3 regions of the Streptomyces europaeiscabiei genome follow, and region 2 is predicted to be linked to each of the others. Evidence: riboswitches for the same ligand, from Rfam matches in the RefSeq annotation. Region 2 holds a riboswitch; each other region holds the start of a gene.
The links. Region 2 has a riboswitch for cyclic di-AMP ahead of OG858_RS18400 (LysM peptidoglycan-binding domain-containing protein). Riboswitches for the same ligand answer to the same signal wherever they lie in the genome.
Positions count from the first base shown of each region.

Region 1: another riboswitch for cyclic di-AMP. It lies ahead of OG858_RS27565 (LysM peptidoglycan-binding domain-containing protein); the one in region 2 lies ahead of OG858_RS18400 (LysM peptidoglycan-binding domain-containing protein).
Region 3: another riboswitch for cyclic di-AMP. It lies ahead of OG858_RS21615 (M23 family metallopeptidase); the one in region 2 lies ahead of OG858_RS18400 (LysM peptidoglycan-binding domain-containing protein).

Region 1 is NZ_CP107841.1:6,297,850-6,301,532, reverse strand. Features, by position in the region: gene OG858_RS27570 (polyprenyl synthetase family protein) at 1-741, opposite strand, end outside; cyclic di-AMP (ydaO/yuaA leader) riboswitch at 1,384-1,590, shown strand; gene OG858_RS27565 (LysM peptidoglycan-binding domain-containing protein) at 1,595-2,338, shown strand; gene OG858_RS27560 (Cof-type HAD-IIB family hydrolase) at 2,510-3,316, opposite strand; gene OG858_RS27555 (NAD(P)-binding domain-containing protein) at 3,591-3,683, opposite strand, start outside.
Region 2 is NZ_CP107841.1:4,268,236-4,271,918, forward strand. Features, by position in the region: gene eno (phosphopyruvate hydratase) at 1-548, opposite strand, end outside; gene OG858_RS18400 (LysM peptidoglycan-binding domain-containing protein) at 1,010-1,705, opposite strand; cyclic di-AMP (ydaO/yuaA leader) riboswitch at 1,710-1,909, opposite strand; gene OG858_RS18405 (LysM peptidoglycan-binding domain-containing protein) at 2,091-3,137, opposite strand; gene OG858_RS18410 (cytochrome P450 family protein) at 3,332-3,683, opposite strand, start outside.
Region 3 is NZ_CP107841.1:4,956,316-4,959,998, reverse strand. Features, by position in the region: gene OG858_RS21625 (GTP cyclohydrolase II) at 1-16, shown strand, start outside; gene OG858_RS21620 (PP2C family protein-serine/threonine phosphatase) at 440-1,552, shown strand; cyclic di-AMP (ydaO/yuaA leader) riboswitch at 1,870-2,031, shown strand; gene OG858_RS21615 (M23 family metallopeptidase) at 2,042-3,103, shown strand; gene OG858_RS21610 (aldo/keto reductase) at 3,441-3,683, shown strand, end outside.

The DNA of each region.
Region 1 (3,683 bases), 2.0 Mb from region 2:
CATGGTCGGCACACCCTCACGGAGATCCGTGCCGGGCGTCTTGCCGGACTCGTGCGAGTCGGAGGCGATGTCGAGGACGTCGTCGGCGAGCTGGAAGGCGACGCCGAGGCGCTCCCCGTACTGGGTCAGCACGTCGACCACGGTCTCGTCGGCGCCCGCCATCAGCGCGCCGAGCCGCCCGGCGACCGCGACCAGCGACCCGGTCTTGCCGCCCAGCACGTCGAGGTAGTGGTCGATCGGGTCGCGTCCGTCGCGCGGCCCGGCGGTCTCCAGGATCTGCCCGGTGACCAGCCTTTCGAACGCCTCGGCCTGGATGCGGACGGCGTCGGGGCCGAGGTCGGCGAGGACGTGCGAGGCGCGGGCGAAGAGGAAGTCACCGGTCAGCACGGCCAGGGAGTTGTCCCAGCGGGCGTTGGCGCTCGGCACGCCGCGGCGCACCTCGGCCTCGTCCATCACGTCGTCGTGGTACAGCGTGGCGAGATGCGTCAGCTCGACCACCACCGCCGAGGGCACGACACCCGGCGCGTACGGGTCGCCGAACTGCGCCGCGAGCATCACCAGCAGCGGCCGGAACCGCTTGCCGCCCGCGCGCAGCAGATGCTGGGCGGCCTCCTGGATGAACGGGACCGCACTCTTGGTCGCCTCCAGCAGACCCTCCTCGACGGCCGCCATTCCGGCCTGGACATCGGCTTCGAGAGCCTGGTCCCGCGCGCTCAGCCCAAACGGCTCGACGACGGTCACGAGGGTTCTCCTGTCTGCTGACGTCTAATGACGGTCACACGGTCGGTCTAGGTCGCTCTCACAGTCGATGACAAAGTTTGTCGATCTGTCGCTGTCATCACCCGAGTCAGCGTATCCGGTCACCTTTCGATCACCACGAGCGCCCACGGGTTCGCCCCGGGTGGTAAGGGACCGCACTCCCCATATTCTTGATCAACTGATACGCGCCGATATCCACCGACGCGCATGCCGGACCCGCCCGCCACGGCCAGCGACGGGTACCCGCCCCTCCCCCGGAGACGCCCACACACCCCCGGCCGGCCGTATCCGCGCCCGCAGACCAGCCGTTTTCCACCCATATGCGCCCCACCAGCCCGGCCCGAGTTGACCGATTTGCCGCTTACCCGGCACTTCTCCGGACTTCTCCCGTGAGTTGGGTCACGGGCACCCCGCGCGGGACCCTCGCCCCACGTCGGCGACTTTCCCTTTGCGGTAGGCAAGTTGAGTCGCGAACGACACCCGAAGCCGGGGGCCGAATCGCATCAAACTCAAGGTCAACTGGATCAAAGCGCCAAATCAGGACTTGTTCCGGTCGTGTGCTCTCGCATACGTTCACACCTCGTCCGGACGGACCGCCGAATCCTGCCGCCGCCCCGGACTCCCCACCCATCACCACTCATCCACGCACGGCAGGAGCGGGGGACCCAGGTAAGCCGTCGGTCCGATTTTCCCCATTCGGACCGGCTTGGGGTGAAGCCACGCGCAGTCCCAGCGGACGCCGCACGCACAGCGACCGCCGGGACGACACGCACGGCCGGGCATCTCCAGTCCGAACCCGACAGCTCACCCCGTAGGCGACGGAGAGGAATTCGCCATGCCCGCACAAGGCAAACACCGCCGCCCCAGAAGCAACGCGCTGACCCGTGGCATCGTCGCCGCCGGAGCGGGCGGGGCCGCACTGGCCCTCCCGCTCACGGTCGCCACGACCGCGAACGCCGCCACCCCGGCCCAGGCCGTCACCTCCGTACAGTCGGCCCCGCAGTCCGCGCCCGCCGCGGCGCAGCCCGCCTCCCGGACGTACACCGTGGTCTCCGGTGACACGCTCTCCTCCATCGCACGGAAGCACCACACCAAGGGCGGCTGGCAGCGGCTCTACAAGGACAACCGCACGACCATCGGCGACAACCCCGCGCTGATCCGGCCGGGCCTGAAGCTGAAGCTGAACGCGACGAAGTCGTCCACGGCGCAGAAGTCCTCGACGGCCTCCACCGCCACGCAGGCGTCGGTCAAGACCTACGCGAACAACCTCGACGGCTGGATCCGCGAGTCGCTGGACATCATGGCGCAAAAGGGAATTCCCGGGACGTACAACGGGATCTACCGCAACATCATCCGCGAGTCGTCGGGCAACCCGCAGGCCATCAACAACTGGGACTCCAACGCCGCCGCGGGCACCCCGTCGAAGGGCCTCCTCCAGGTCATCGACCCGACGTTCGCCGCGTACCACGTGTCCGGCACCCCGTACGACCCCTACGACCCGGTCGCGAACATCACGGCGGCGTGCAACTACGCCGCCGACCGGTACGGCTCGATCGACAACGTCTTCGGCGCGTACTGAGCCTCCGGCTCCCCCTTCTCCACGCTGTTCTGTTCCCCTGGGCCGGCGGGCCCAGGGGAACAGTCATGCGTGGGAGGAACCGTTCACCGAAGGACGGTTCGCGCCGGAGCCGTTACAGGAGGAGCAGTCATAGGGGGGTCGTCACGGGAAGAGCCGTCACGGCAAGAGCCGTCACGGGAAGAGCTTCTCCAGCACCACCGCGATGCCGTCGTCCTCGTTGGAGAGGGTCACCTCGTCGGCGACGGCCTTGAGTTCGGGGTGGGCGTTGGCCATGGCGACCCCGTGCGCGGCCCAGTCGAACATCGGGATGTCGTTGGGCATGTCACCGAAGGCGATGGTCCGGTCCGGGGTCAGTCCGAGATGCTCGGCGGCCAGGGCGAGGCCCGTCGCCTTGGTGATGCCGCATGGCTGGAGTTCGACGGTGCCGGGCCCCGACATGGTGACCGTCGCCAGCGAACCGACCGCCATGCGCGCCGCCGAGGCCAACTCGTCGTCGGACAGGTAGGGATGGCGCAACAGCACCTTGCTGATCGGCTCGCACCACAGGTCGTCCCGGCGCGGCACCCGCACGGCGGGCAGCGTGGGGTGCGGCATGAGGTAGCCGGGCTCGATCAGGGTGAGGCCGTCGACGCCGTCCTGGTCGACGGCGGCGTACACCTGTCCGACCTCCGCCTCGATCTTGCCGAGCGCGGTCTCGGCGAGTTCACGGTCCAGGGTGACGGACCAGAGCAGCCGGTCCGCGCCGTGGTCGTACAACTGCGCGCCCTGCCCGCACACCGCGAGCCCCCTGCTGCCGAGGTCCTCCAGCAGTGGTCGCACTCTCGGTGCCGGCCGTCCCGTCACCACGAGGTGCTGAGCACCGGCCTCCGTGGCCCGCGCCAGCGCGGCGAGGGACCGGTCGGAGAGCGTGTCGTCACTGCGCAGGAGCGTTCCGTCCAGGTCAGTGGCGATGAGTGAATATGCGGTGGGTGCGGCCATGATCAGAGAATACGGATGCGGCGCCCCATCGGTTCGACGCGAACCGGACGACGTCCGGCATCCCGACCGCCACAGGGTGCCGCCATGTCAACGCCCGTTGCCCGAACGCGAGTTCACGGAGCCGGGCGGAGGTCGCGCCGCTCGAAACGGCCGCAGGCCCTGAAAGGGGCGCGGGACGGTATCGACATGCTGCTCCGCCGCGGGGGTGCGAACAACCCCCCGCACCCCCGCCCCCCGAGACGCACCAACCCACCCGGGGCGTCCGGGATTCAGCTCACCCGTGCGCCGCCGCTAGATGCCGGGCCAACCGGGGCGAGGCGAACTCGGTCCCGCACACGAACCGCATCACCGGCCCGTACGACGCCGC
Region 2 (3,683 bases):
GCGCCCCAGCGCAGGGCCTCGGAGAAGGACTCCGCGCCGATGGGGGCGATCATGAACTCCTGGATGTCCACGTTGGAGTCGGCGTGCGAGCCGCCGTTCAGGATGTTCATCATCGGAACGGGCAGCAGGTGCGCGTTCGGGCCGCCCAGGTAACGGAAGAGCGGCAGGTCGCTGGCCTCGGAGGCGGCGTGGGCGACGGCGAGGGAGACGCCGAGGATGGCGTTGGCGCCGAGCGAGGCCTTGTTGTCGGTGGCGTCCAGGTCGAACATCGCCTGGTCGATCAGGCGCTGCTCGGTGGCGTCGTAGCCGACGAGCTCCGGGCCGATCTGCTCGATCACGGCGAGGACGGCCTTCTCGACGCCCTTGCCGAGGTAGCGGTTGGGGTCGCCGTCACGGAGCTCGATGGCTTCGAAGGCACCGGTGGAGGCGCCGGACGGAACGGCGGCACGACCCGTGCTGCCGTCGTCGAGGCCGACCTCGACCTCGACGGTGGGGTTGCCTCGCGAGTCGAGGATTTCCCGGGCTACGACGACGTCGATGGACGGCACGAGCATCTCCTTCATGGGATGTGACGCTGGTTGTGCGGGGCCGCTTGGGCCTTGCGACTAGAGCCTAACCGCCCCCGGGCCGTCGGCAGCCGACCGACCGTCCCGTGGACAGACAGACCGTACCCATTGTTTCAGCTCGGAACAAAGGGGGGTGGGCGAGAAAGTGAACAGAAGGAGGGAGTGGCCCGGGCGGACGCGCAGGGCGGCGACTCGGGGACGCGCACGAAAAAGCCCCGCCCCGGTGCGTACGGGGGAATGCGCACCGGGGCGGGGAGCCCGTGGGGACGGGGGGACGGCCCTCACGAGGTCTTCACTATGGAGGACACGGATGTGAGTGGGCTGTGGTTCAGCCGGGGAGCGGCCTTGTTCATTTCGGCCCGGCTGAACCCGCCCCGCCTGCCCGGCCGTTGGGGCGGCCGTGGGGATGGCAGACGTCGAGCGGCCGTCGCGGCAGCCGGGGGTCAGCTCAGGTGGAGCTGCTGGCCCGGGTAGATGAAGTCGGCGTCGTCGATGATGTCCTTGTTCAGCTCGAAGAGCTTCTCCCAGCCACCCTTGACGTTCTTCTTCTCGGCGATACCGCTGAGGGTGTCGCCGCTGACGACCTTGTACTCGCCGTCGCCCTTCTTGACCTTCTTGCCGGTCGGGGTCTCGACGGTGGAGCGCTCGGAGGAGCGGGAGGCGCGGGTGTCCTCGGTGCTCTTCTTGGTGCTCTCCTGGGTGCTCTCCTGCGAGGAGGAGCCGGAGTTCGAGGTGCCACCGGAGGCGGCGGCACCGTCGTACGCGGCGCCGGACAGGCCGACGCCGCAGACCGGCCAGGCACCCTTGCCCTGGCCCGCAAGGACCTTCTCGGCGATCGCGATCTGCTGGGCCTTGCTCGCCTGGTTGGCGGTGGAGGCGTACTGCGTACCGCCGTAGGCGGCCCAGGTGGAGGCCGCGAACTGCAGACCGCCGTAGTAGCCGTTGCCGGTGTTGATGGACCAGTTCCCGCCGGACTCGCACTGGGCGACGGCGTCCCACTCGGAGGCGGTGGCGGCGGAGGCGCTGCCGGCGACCATCAGCGGGGCGGCGATGGCGGCGGCGCCGGTGACACCGGCGACGGCGATGGCGCGAGCGGCCTTGGACGGGCGACGGTGCTTGCCCTTGCTGGAAAACAGCATGGAGAGATCCCCTCACCGACGCCTACGAGGTGAGCTGTCGGGTTCGGGCCGGTTGAGTTGCCCGGCCGCGCACGCTCGCCTCTCGGCTCACGTCGCACGGCTTCACCCCAAGCCGGTTCCGGACGTACGACCCCGAAGGGCCGTAACTGCCGGACCCGGCACTTACCTTGGGTCCCCCGCTCCTGCCTACGGCGCTTGCGCGACGACTGTTCCTCGCGGTCGCTGGCAGGATTCGGCGTGCCGACCGGAAGGGCCCGCTGTGGCGAGCGGTCACGACCGTAAACAGGTGATTGCCCGAATTTCAAAGACGATCAGGGGGTCTGTGATTCATCTCCCACCTAGATCAAAACGGGCATTCAGTGTCGAACCGTGACCTGAACTGTCGCTACTTTTCGCCCGTTTCGACACCGACTTCGAGGGTCTGACCGGGAAGGATAAGGTCCGGGTCAGTTCCGACCGTGCCCTCGTTCTCGGCGTACAGGTCCCGCCACCCGCCACCCAGGCCGAGCGAGTTCACGATGCCCGTCAGACTGTCGCCCACCTGGACGGTGTACGCGCCGTCCGCGACCTCACGCGCCGCGTCGCCGCCACGGGAGGCGTGACGGCCGGAGGAGGCGGAGTCGGTGCGGGAGTCGTCGGTCGCGCCCGCATCGGCGTCGGCGTCCGAGTCGGCGCCCTCGTCGGCGCTGGCGCCGCGGTGACGGCCGGCGCCGCTGTCGCTGTCATCGGCAGCCGAAGAGCCGTCACTCCGGCTTGAATCGTCCGGGTCTTCACCGCCGGAGGCCGTGGAGTCGCCCGAGCCGGTGCCGGTGCCGGTTTCCGCCTTGGTGGAACCTTCGGGGGCATTCACGGACGAGTCCGACGAGTCCGACGATTTGCCCGATCCGTCGGCCCGGCCCGAGTCGGTCGAGTCGACGGAGTCGCCCGCCTTGGCCGAGTCGGTCGAGTCGGTTGACTTGGATGAATCCGACAAACCGGACGAGTCAAGGGAGTCGGAGGAACTGTCGGAGCTCGCCGAGTCGCCCGCGACACCCGTGTCCACGTCGGCGGAACCGGAGTCGCCGCCGAGGTTGTGGAGCAGTCCGCAGGTGGACCAGACGCCGACGCCCTGGTCGGCGAGCACCTTCTCGGCGACCGCTATCTGCTGCGAACGGCTGGCCTGGTCGGCGGTCGTCGCGTAGTCGAGGCCGCCGTACTTCTCCCAGTTCGCCTGGGTCAGCTGGAGGCCGCCGTAGCGCTCGTTCCCGGTGTCCGCGCTCCAGGAGCCACCGCTCTCGCACTCCGCCACCTGGTCCCAGGTGGTTCCGCTGGCCGCACTCGCGCCGGTGGCGCCGAGGAGTGGGATCGCGATGGCCGATCCGGTCACTCCGGCCGCGACGAGGAGAGCAGGAGCCTGACGGGGGCGACGGTGACGACCGTTCCCGGAGAGCATGCGGTTGCCTTTCACACGACAGCAGTGGCCCGTGCGACGGGCACGGTGCCCCCTTCGCACTGACGTGTGAACGTATCGGCAGTCGATCAGTTGTCACAAGTTAATGCAGCGCAGATCACGTGAAGATCACAGAGTTGAGGGAGCGTCATCTTCTGGCGCGGAATGGGGTACTGCTACGGGCCGCCCGGATACCGCTACGTACCGCTCACAGGCGGCTTCTGCGGGGTGAATTCCACCGGAAGCGTGCGCAACCCCCGCATGATGAGACCTCCTCGCCACCTCAAATCGGCTGAATCCCCTGCGAGTCGCAGGTCTGGGAGGCGAGTGAGGAGCGTCGCCAGCGCGGTCTGGCCTTCGAGGCGGGCGAGTGGGGCGCCCAGGCAGTAGTGGATGCCGTGGCCGTACCCGAGGTGCTGGTTGTCACGGCGGGAGAGGTCGAGGGTGTCGGGGTCCTCGAAGCGGGCCGGGTCGCGGTCGGCCGCCGCGAGTACGACGAGGACGGGGTCGCCGGGGGCGATGTCCTGCCCGCCGATCGTCAGGGGCTGG
Region 3 (3,683 bases), 690 kb from region 2:
GTTGACGGCGGGCTGAGCCCTCGGGGGCGGGAACAGGGCCGAGGGCAGGAGGGCGAGGAGACGACCCCGGTAGCCGCCGCCCGCAGCCGCCCCGGTCTCGGTCGCCGTAGCCGCCCCGGTCTCGGTAGCCGCCGCCCCCAGCCGCCCTGGTCTCCGCCAGCAGCTGCCGGCCCCACTGGCCTCCGGCAACCAACCGCCGACGGCCGCTCATCCGCCCCCAGACCGGAGCAGCGCCTCCCCCTCCACACCCACAATCCGCCCGTTCTGGCCCGCACCCTCCGCCTTCGGCCCGCACCCTCCGCCTTCGGCCCTCCCCCTCCCCCTCCGGCCCCCACCCTCCCCCTCCGGCCCCCACTCCTCCCACTAGCCCAGTCGGCCCCGCCGACTAGCCCCGCACGCCACACCCGGAAACCCTGTAGCCGTGGGGCAGAGAGAGGGAGTGGAGGGTGTCAGGGAGCCGGGTGGGTGGCGGTTCTCGCACACCCGTACGCTCGTTCGCCTCATTCCCGGCCTGCTGATCGTCGTCGGCCTCTTCTACGACCACTTCACTCCGCGCGAGTTCACGGCGGTCCCCTTCTTCACGGCCGCTCCCCTCGTCGCGGCCCCGCTCTTCTCGCTGCACGGCACGGTGATCACCGGCGCCGCCTCGGTCGCCGGCATCACCGCCGTCCGCGTCTACTACGGCGACACGGGCCACGTGGACGCGATCACCGAGATCGCCACGGTGGTCACCGTCGCCGTACTGGCCGTACTGATCAACCGTCTCGTTCGCCGCAGCGACGCCCGGCTCGCCACCGCCCGCGAGATCGCCGAGGCGGCCCAGCGGGCCGTACTGCCCGTGCCGCAGGAGCGGATCGGCGGGCTGGAGTTCGCCGCGCGGTACGAGGCGGCGCAGGCGGGGGCGTCGATCGGCGGCGATCTGTACGCGGTGCAGGACTCACCCCACGGCGTACGGCTGATCGTGGGCGATGTGCGCGGCAAGGGGCTGGGGGCCGTGTCGGCGGTGGCGGTGCTGATCGGCGCGTTCCGGGAGGCGGCCGAGCAGGAGTCGACGCTCGAAGCGGTCGCCCAGCGGCTGGAACGGGCGCTGGCCCGGGAGGCGACGCGGCGGGAGGCCGCGCGACGGGACGCGGCGGTGGAGCGCGAGGGGTTCGTGACGGCCGTACTGGCGGAGTTCCCGCACGGTGCCGGCCGCGCCCGGATCGTCAACCGAGGCCATCCGTCACCCCTGCTGCTGTACGCCGACGGGACCCTGTGCACTCTGGACGCCCCGCAGTCCGCGCTCCCGCTGGGCATGGAGGACCTGGGGACCTGGCCCGACCGCGCGCAGGAGACCGGGTTCCCGCCCGGCGCCATGCTGCTCTTCTACACGGACGGCCTCTCCGAGGCGCGGGACGCGCGCGGTGTCTTCTACGACCCGGCCGCGCGCCTGTCCGGCCGGGTCTTCTCCGCCCCGAGCGCCCTGTTGACGACCCTCGCGGAGGAAGTGCGCCGACACACGGGTGACAGCACGACGGACGACATGGCCCTCCTGGCGGTCCGCCGATCCTGACAACCCGCCGCCCACACGTCTCTCATGTCTCCCACATCGCTCACGTCTCTCATGTCTCTCACGTCTCTCGCGATCAGGGGACCGCGGTATCACGGAACGTGTCTGTTCGACCGTCCTCCGTATAGAAGCTGATGTAACGTCAGAACTTTTGTTACTCGTGAGGCAAGGTCAACTCGCCCGTTTTAAACCCCCCATGCCCCGTAAAGTCCAGCGCGCAGGCCGGAACGATCATTCAGAACAGCTTGGAATGGAGTACTCGCGTCTATTAACGTTCGATAACGCAGCGCGGTCGTCCCAGCCGTCACAAGAGTCGGCTCCGTGCTCATGCGCCGAATCCCGCAAGGGAACCGGGGAACCACCACCCTGGGGTGAATCGCACGGAAACCGTCGTGGCAGTCCGCACGTCCGGTTTACGCGCGTAGGAGACCTTCCTGCTCCGAACCCGTCAGCTAACCCGGTAGGCGAGGAGGAAGGAAGGAGCGCGCCCACGTGGCGTCGAACCGGTCCGCGACCGAAGCCCCGTTCGTCCCGAACCAACGCGAAGGCGAGAGCCAGACGTTCGGTTACGGCAGCTACAACAGCGACAACGAGGGCCCCTGGCAGGAGTGGAATCCCAGCGAGGAGACCATTCGCCCCGTTCGCGGCCGGCACCGCGTCGCCAAGCCGCGCGGTGGACTCGCCCGTGGCGGACTGGCCCGCAGCTCCACGGTTCTCGGCGTCGGTGTCATAGCCGCCGTCGGCGGCGCCGGCATGGCCAGCGCGCAGTCCGGCAAGGCCCCGGTGTCCATATCGATGCCCGACATGCCGAACGTCGGCTCGGTCTTCGAGGACGAGGCCGACGAGCCGGAGCCCCAGGCCTCCACCACCCCGCTCAGCAGTGCCGGCCTGACCGCCGCCGACGCCGAGCAGGGCACCGCCGACGCCGGTGAGGCGCTGCGCGCCCGCATCATGGCGCAGGCCGAGTCCCAGCAGGACGCCTCCGACAAGGCCGCCGCCGAGGCCGCCCAGACCGCCGCCGCGGACAAGGCCGCCGAGCTGGCCGCCAAGGAGAAGAAGGAAGCCGAGGCAAAGGAAGCCGCCGCCAAGAAGAAGGCGGAGGAAGAGGCCGCGGAGAAGAAGGAAGCCGAGCGCCTCGCGTCCCTCGCCAAGCAGTTCACGCTTCCGACCTCCTCGTACACCCTCACCTCCACCTTCGGCCAGGCCGGCCCCTACTGGTCCTCCGGTTACCACACCGGCCTCGACTTCGCCGCCCCCACGGGCACCCTCATCAAGGCGGTCCACGGCGGCACCATCACGCAGGCCGGCTACGAGGGTTCCTACGGCTACAAGACCGTCCTCACCCTCGATGACGGCACCGAGATCTGGTACGCCCACCAGTCCTCCATCGGCGTCAGCGTCGGCCAGAAGGTCGCCACCGGCGACGTCATCGGCCGCGTGGGCGCCACCGGCAACGTCACCGGCGCCCACCTCCACATGGAGGTCCACCCTGGCGGTTCGGCCAGCGGCATCGACCCGGCGGCATGGCTGCGCAGCAAGGGCCTGACCCCGTAGAGCCGGTCGGAACCAGCGACGCCGCGTAGGTCCGTGAGGACTACGCGGCGTTCGTCATGTCCGGGCGAGGCAGGGCGGAGCGAGGCAGGGCGGAGCGGGTACGGAGCAGAGCGGGAGACAGGGCAGAGCAGGTACGGAGCGGAGCGGGTGGGGCCGGACGGCGTGCCGGCGAGAGAGGCGAGAGAGGAGGGAGAGGAGGGAGAGGAGGGAGACCGCAGGTCGGCGTCGACGAAGCAGGCACCCGGCGTCGGCCGAGGCTTTCCCCCGCTCCACGGCTTCACCTACCGTTCACGCTGGGGCGGAATGCGGGCGTCCGCCTCGCCGGTTGACGTTGGACATGACTTCTCTTCGCAAGCTGGGCACGTCCGACATCGAGGTCTTCCCGCTCTCCCTCGGCGGCAACGTCTTCGGGTGGACCGCAGACGAGGCACAGTCCTTCGCCGTCCTCGACGCCTACGCGGCCGCCGGCGGCAACTTCGTCGACACCGCCGACTCCTATTCGGCCTGGGTGGAGGGCAACAAGGGCGGTGAGTCCGAGACGATCATCGGCAACTGGGTCAAGTCCCGGGGCAACCGCGCC